DNA from 2 places in the Streptomyces sp. NPDC002958 genome. Region 1 is predicted to be linked to the other one. Evidence: riboswitches for the same ligand, from Rfam matches in the RefSeq annotation. Region 1 holds a riboswitch; the other holds the start of a gene.
What was found. A riboswitch is a leader RNA that binds a small molecule or an ion and turns the genes downstream of it on or off. The one in region 1 is predicted to bind S-adenosylmethionine.

Region 1 (3,396 bases):
CCGTGATCACCGCGATCGTGCTCATCAAAACCAGCGTGGACCGGATTCCCGAGATCGCCGAGGCCATCGCGGCGCTGGACAGCGTCAGCGAGGTCTTCTCGGTCACCGGTACGTACGACCTGATCGCCATGGTCCGGGTGGCCAAGCACGACGATCTGGCGGATGTCATCCCCGGCCGGATCAGCAGGATCCCCGGCGTGGAGGCCACCGACACGCATGTGGCCTTCCGTACGTACTCGCAGCATGATCTGGAGGCCGCCTTCGCCATCGGTCTCGACGCGTAGGTACGCCCCTTGTTACGGCGTAGCACTTCTATTACGGCGTAGCACTTCGGCGGGGGACGGGCTCGGCTGCCGGTCCCCCGCCGAAGCGTTATGTGGCCGTCACAGCTGCGCCGCACCCCGGTCCGGGACGCAGCGGCCGTCCTCGGTACGGTACTTCCACCGGGCGCCCCTGCCCACCAGTTCCTTGACCGCGCGGACGAAGCGCTCGATGTGCTCATCCGGCGTACCGGCGCCGAAGCTCACCCGGATCGCGTTGAGCGAGCGTTCGCCCGGCTCGACCTCCGGCGCGCCGCACTCGCCGATTGCCTGTGGGTCGCCGCCCAGCAGGGTGCGGACCAGCGGGTGGGCGCAGAACAGTCCGTCGCGGACCCCGATGCCGTACTCGGCGGAGAGCGCGGCGGCGAAGTGCGAGCTGTTCCAGCCTTCCACCACGAAGGAGATGACGCCGACCCGCGGGGCGTCGTCGCCGAACAACGAGAGCACCTTGACCTCGGGGACGTCGGCGAGACCGGCCCGGACCGCGGTGACGAGGTGCTGCTCCCGGGCCACCAGGTTGTCGAAACCCGCCTCGGTGAGCGCCTTGCAGGCGGAGGCGATGGAGTACACACCGATGACGTTGGGGGAACCGGCCTCGTGGCGGGCGGCGGTGGAATGCCACTCGACGTCCACGCCGCCGTCGGCGCGACGGGCGACCTTGCGCGAGGCGCCGCCGCCGGCCAGGTACGGCTCGGCGCCCTGGAGCCAGTCGGCCCGGCCCGCGAGGACGCCCGAGCCGAACGGCGCGTACAGCTTGTGCCCGGAGAAGGCGACCCAGTCGACGTCCAGCTCGGCGATGTCGATGGGGTGGTGCGGGGCGAGCTGCGCGGCGTCCAGCACGATCCGGGCACCGTGCGCGTGTGCGGTGGCGGCCAGCTCCTTCACCGGCCACAGTTCGCCGGTGACGTTGGAGGCGCCGGTGACGCAGACCAGCGCGGGGCCGTGGGGGTCACGGTCCGCAAGTGCCCGCTCCAGCGTCTCGACGGCCTGGGCCGGGGTGCGCGGGGCGTTCAGATAGGTCACCTGGGCGTCGCGCCACGGCAGCAGCGAGGCGTGGTGCTCGGTCTCGTAGACGAAGACCTGGCAGTCGGCGGGAACGACGGCGGCCAGCAGGTTGAGGGAGTCGGTGGTCGAGCGGGTGAAGATCACCTGGTCGCCCTCCCGTCGCCCACCACCGCCCTTGCCCGACCGGGCTTCGCCCGGACCCCCTTCAAGGCGGCAGCCGAGGAACTTCGCGACGGTCGCGCGGCTGCTCTCGAAGAGGTCCGTGGAGAGCTGCGACAGGTACCCGGCACCGCGGTGGACGCTGCCGTAGTACGGGGCGTAGGCGGCGACGTCGTCCCAGACGCGCTGGAGGGCCGGGGCGCTGGCGGCGTAGTCGAGAGCGGCGTACGTGACCTCACCACCCGTGACCAGGGGAACCGTTACATCCGTTCCCAGAACGGGCAGAGGGGCACAAAGCGACTGGTCGGCGGCAGCGGTGAGGACAGACATGGCGAACTCCCGTAACAGGCAGGCGAATTGCATGCGCCGACGGATGGCGCGGCAGCGCAGCGGAGAGAAAAAGGGTGTGCGGAGGAGGGCTGAGAAGCCCTATCGCATTCGCGTGCTCACAAGAGACTCCCTGGGGACCAGGACCCCGGGGGTTGGCATTCACAGATGCCGAGGGGCCCGCGCTTGCCGCAGACCTCGCTGCCTGCGGCCTGGTCTTCACCCGGGGCACCCCGCCACGGACGGAGGGTTGCCGGACAGCGGGCCGGGGCCGTAGTCGCTGTCACTCATGACCTGCCCAGCATCTTGCCATACGTACGAAAACGCGCAAGGCGCAGTCCAAGATCCGGACCGCGCCCTGCGTCACATTCCGTCCGGTCAGGCGTTGCTGACCGCCACCCAGCGCTCCAGCGCCTGACGGGCCGCCCCCGAGTCGATGGACTCGGCGGCCTTCGCGATCCCGGCGGCGAGCTGCTCGTTCAGCGTGCCGTCCGTCGGGTCCAGCGCGACCAGGGCCGCCGCCGAGTTGAGCAGCACGGCCTCCCGCACGGGCCCCCGCTCGCCGGCCAGCACCCGGCGGGCCACATCCGCGTTGTACGAGGCGTCGGCGCCGCGCAACGCCTGTGGCGGCGCCAGCTCCAGACCGACGTCGCGCGGGTCGAACGCCTCCTCGCGCACCGATCCGTCCCGGACCACCCAGACCCGCGAGGTCGCGGTCGTCGTCAGCTCGTCCAGGCCGTCGTCGCCGCGGAAGACCAGCGCCGAATTGCCGCGCTCGGCAAGGACACCGGCGACGATGGGCGCCATCTTCAGGTCGGCGACGCCTATGGCCTGGGAGCGCACCTTGGCCGGGTTGGTGAGCGGCCCGAGGATGTTGAACGTGGTCTGGGCGCCGAGCTCCTTGCGGGCCCTGGCCGCGTACCGCAGCGCGGGGTGGAACTTCACCGCGAAGCAGAAGGTGATGCCCGCCTCCTCGGCGACCTCGACGACCCGCTGCGCGCTGAGCTCCAGATTGACGCCGAGCTTCTCCAGCACATCGGAGGAACCGCTCGCCGACGAGGAGGCCCGATTGCCGTGCTTGACGACCCTGGCGCCGGTGCCCGCGATGACGATCGCCGACATCGTGGAGATGTTGACCGTCTTGGCGAGGTCGCCGCCGGTGCCGACGATGTCGACCGTACGACCGGGTACGTGGATGGTGTTGGCGTGCTCGTACATCGCGCGCACCAGGCCGGACACCTCGTCGACCGTCTCGCCCTTGGCGCGCAGGGCCACCGCGAAACCGGCGATCTGCACATCGGTCGCCTCACCGCTCATGATGCGGTCCATCGCCCACGCGGTGTCGTCCGCGGTCAGGTCCTCGCCGCGCAGCAGGGGGTTCAGCACGCCGGGCCAGGAACGGTCCGCCACGCTGTCGCCGCCGACCGGGGTCACAACGTTCATGGTCCGCTCCTGGGGTCCACAGCCGATAAGGGATTCACCCCCACCCTATCGAGCGCAGGGGACAGCGAAGAGCCCCGTCCATCGGATCGGACGGGGCTCCTGCTGTGGCGATCAGTTCAAGCGATCAGTGGTGACCGTGGCC
Region 2 (3,396 bases), on a different contig from region 1:
GGGCAAAGGTGACTTATGGCGCAAGGTGATCGAACACTTTGGCTGCTTCTTGTCGCGGCCGGGCGCATTCTCATATGCGGGCGGCACGGGCAGCTGGGGGGACTTCCCACACTGTACCGCGCTCAACCCTGCAGAATCGCCCCCTCCGCTTCTCTCGCAGAGGGGGCGATTCCGATATCGCCGTGAAGTCGACCGGCGGTCGGCGCCGGGGTCAGCAGCCGCCCGCGACGGCCGGGATGATCGAGATGCCGGCGCCGTCCGGCGTCGCCGTCTCCAGGCCGCCCTCGAAGCGCACGTCGTCGTCGTTGACGTACACGTTCACGAACCGGCGCAACTTGCCCTGGTCGTCCAGGACACGGGCGGCGATGCCCGGGTGATTCCGCTCCAGGGACTCGATGACCTGGGAGAGCGTCGAGCCCTCGGCCGGGACCTCGGCCTGGCCGCCCGTGTAGGTGCGGAGGATGGTGGGGATGCGGACCTTGACGCTCATGATGGTGTGCCTTCCTTCGGTCTCGGGTGGTCAGCAGGCAGCGAGGCCGGCGGCGCGGAACGCGTCCAGGCTCGGGCGGATCGTCGCGGTCGCCTGCGAGGTGGCGGCCACCGCGTCCAGGGTCTTGAGGCCGTCACCGGTGTTGAGGATGACGGTGGTCAGCGCCGGGTCGAGCAGACCGGCCTCGATCAGCTTCTTCGTCACGCCGACCGTCACCCCGCCGGCCGTCTCCGCGAAGATGCCCTCGGTACGCGCCAGCAGCTTGATCGCGTCGACGACCTGCTCGTCGTCGACGTCCTCGACCGCCCCGCCGGTGCGGCGGGCGATGTCCAGGACATACGGGCCGTCGGCCGGGTTGCCGATCGCCAGCGACTTGGCGATGGTGTTCGGCTTCTGGGGCCGTACGACATCGAGACCGGCCTTGAAGGCGGTGGAGACCGGGGAGCAGCCCTCGGCCTGGGCGCCGAAGATCTTGTACGGCTTGTCCTCGACGAGGCCGAGCTTGATCAGCTCCTGGAGGCCCTTGTCGATCTTCGTGAGCTGCGAGCCGGACGCGATCGGGATGACGATCTGGTCGGGCAGCTGCCAGCCGAGCTGCTCGCAGATCTCGTACGCCAGGGTCTTGGAGCCCTCGCCGTAGTACGGGCGCAGATTGACGTTGACGAAGCCCCAGCCCTCGCCGAGCGGGTCGCCGATGAGCTCCGAGCAGAAGCGGTTGACGTCGTCGTAGTTGCCCTCGATGCCGACCAGTTCACCGCCGTACACCGCGGCCATGACGACCTTGCCCTGCTCCAGGTCGTGCGGGATGAACACGCAGGAGCGGAAGCCGGCGCGGGCAGCGGCCGCGCCCACCGCACCGGCGAGGTTGCCGGTGGAGGAGCAGGAGAGGGTGGTGAAGCCGAAGGCGCGGGCGGCCTCGACAGCGATGGCGACGACACGGTCCTTGAAGGAGTGCGTCGGGTTGCCGGAGTCGTCCTTGACGTACAGGCCGCCGGTGACGCCCAGTTCGCGGGCGAGGTTGTCGGCCTTGACCAGCTTGGTGAAGCCGGGGTTGATGTTGGGCTTGTCCGCGACATCGGCGGGGACCGGCAGCAGCGGCGCGTAACGCCAGATGTTGTCGGGTCCGGCCTCGATGCGCTTCTTCAGCTCGTCCGGGGAGCCGCTCGGCAGCTCGTACGCCACTTCGAGCGGCCCGAAACAGGACGCACAGGCGAAAATGGGACCGAGTTCGAAACGCTCGCCGCACTCGCGGCAGGAAAGCGCCGCGGCGGGACCGAGGTCGACAGCTTCGGCGGGAGAATTGGTGCTTACTGCAACGGTCTGCACGGCCATGATGGCGGAGGCCCTTTCTCCTCATCTTCCTTGCGACGCGTTTCGTCACAAGACGGAATTGGCACCTTCCCCACCGTGACCTCGCGGTCGGCAGGAGGGTTGCCGGGACTTCAACGGGCCGTTCCCTCAGTCCCTCTGGATGAGCGCTGTGGCACTGGATCACCGATCCAGGCATTTATCAGCGGACGGACCCCGACATGCGATGGCCGTCCGCGTTGTTCAAGACTGTAACCGAAGCACCGGACTGTTGAGATAGTCGTCCGAACCGCGAGATGGATCACATACAGGGAGTATCGACCGTGCTGGAAGAGGTCGAACGCTGGCTGGCCAGGCGTTCCTGGTCAGCCGCCGACCGCCCGCTGGACCGCCTCCTGGCCGCCAAGGCCAAGGACCCGCGGCGCGGGAGCGTGAGCGTCGTACTGCCCGCGCTGAATGAGGAGGCGACGGTCGGCGAGATCGTCGCGACGATCAGGCGCGAGCTGATGGAGAAGGTCCAGCTGGTCGACGAACTCGTGGTGATCGATTCCGGTTCCACGGACGCCACCGCGAAAGTGGCGCGGGAGGCCGGCGCCCGGGTGGTGCACCGGGACGAGATACTCCCGCGGATGCCCGCCGTGCCCGGCAAGGGCGAGGTGCTGTGGCGGTCGCTCCTGGTGACCGGCGGTGACATCGTCTGCTTCATCGACGCCGACCTGAAGGACTTCTCGGCGGACTTCGTCTCCGGCATCGTCGGCCCGCTGCTGACCGACCCGGACGTGCGGTTCGTGAAGGCGATGTATGACCGCCCGTTCGGTGAAACCGCAGCTCAGGGCGGTCGCGTCACCGAGCTGGTGGCCCGTCCGCTGCTCAATCTGCACTGGCCGCAACTGGCCGGTTTCGTCCAGCCGCTGGGCGGCGAGTACGCGGTGCGCCGCTCCCTGCTCGAACGGCTGCCCTTCCCCGTCGGATACGGAGTGGAACTGGGCCTCCTGGTCGACGCGCTGCATACGGTGGGTCTGGACGCGCTGGCCCAGGTCGACGTGGGGGTGCGCAAACACCGCCACCAGGACGGGCAGGCGCTCGGCAGGATGGCGGCGGCGATCTACCGGACCGCTCAGCTCCGCCTGTCCCGAGGCCACTTGGTACGGCCCTCGCTCACCCAGTTCGAGCGCGGCGAGGACGGCTTCGTACCGCGCACCCATGCGGTGGACACCGAGGAGCGTCCTCCGATGCGCGAGATCGAGGAGTACGCTTCGCGCCGCGCGGCCTGACTTCGCACGTTTGGGCGGTTCGTGATCGGGCTAGATTCCGCAACATGGTCTCCGAGCACGAAGCCCAGTCCGACGCCCACTCCGACGCCCGGCCCCCTGACCAGTCCGCTGCCGAGGTCCTCGTCGCGTCGAACCGCGGCCCGGTGTCGTACACCCTGGAGACGGACGGATCGCTCGAAGCGAAGCGGGGCGGCGGCGGGCTCGTCTCCGGACTGAGCGCCGTCAAGGACAAGCTGTGGGTGTGCGCCGCGCTCGGTGACGGGGACCGTGAGGCGATCCGGCGCGGGGTGGGTGAGCAGGGCGTACGGATGCTCGACATCGACG

Region 2: another riboswitch for S-adenosylmethionine. It lies ahead of thrC (threonine synthase); the one in region 1 lies ahead of ACZ3IC_RS07615 (aminotransferase class V-fold PLP-dependent enzyme).

The regions. Positions count from the first base shown of each region.
Region 1 is NZ_JBVHDS010000003.1:279,478-282,873, reverse strand. It holds gene ACZ3IC_RS07625 (rhomboid family intramembrane serine protease) at 1-6, shown strand, start outside; gene ACZ3IC_RS07620 (Lrp/AsnC family transcriptional regulator) at 3-284, shown strand; gene ACZ3IC_RS07615 (aminotransferase class V-fold PLP-dependent enzyme) at 384-1,814, opposite strand; SAM riboswitch class IV at 1,989-2,106, opposite strand; gene trpD (anthranilate phosphoribosyltransferase) at 2,190-3,254, opposite strand; gene qcrB (cytochrome bc1 complex cytochrome b subunit) at 3,379-3,396, opposite strand, start outside.
Region 2 is NZ_JBVHDS010000029.1:30,482-33,877, reverse strand. It holds gene ACZ3IC_RS30150 (MoaD/ThiS family protein) at 212-490, opposite strand; gene thrC (threonine synthase) at 521-1,822, opposite strand; SAM riboswitch class I at 1,841-1,968, opposite strand; gene ACZ3IC_RS30140 (glucosyl-3-phosphoglycerate synthase) at 2,122-3,072, shown strand; gene ACZ3IC_RS30135 (alpha,alpha-trehalose-phosphate synthase (UDP-forming)) at 3,117-3,396, shown strand, end outside.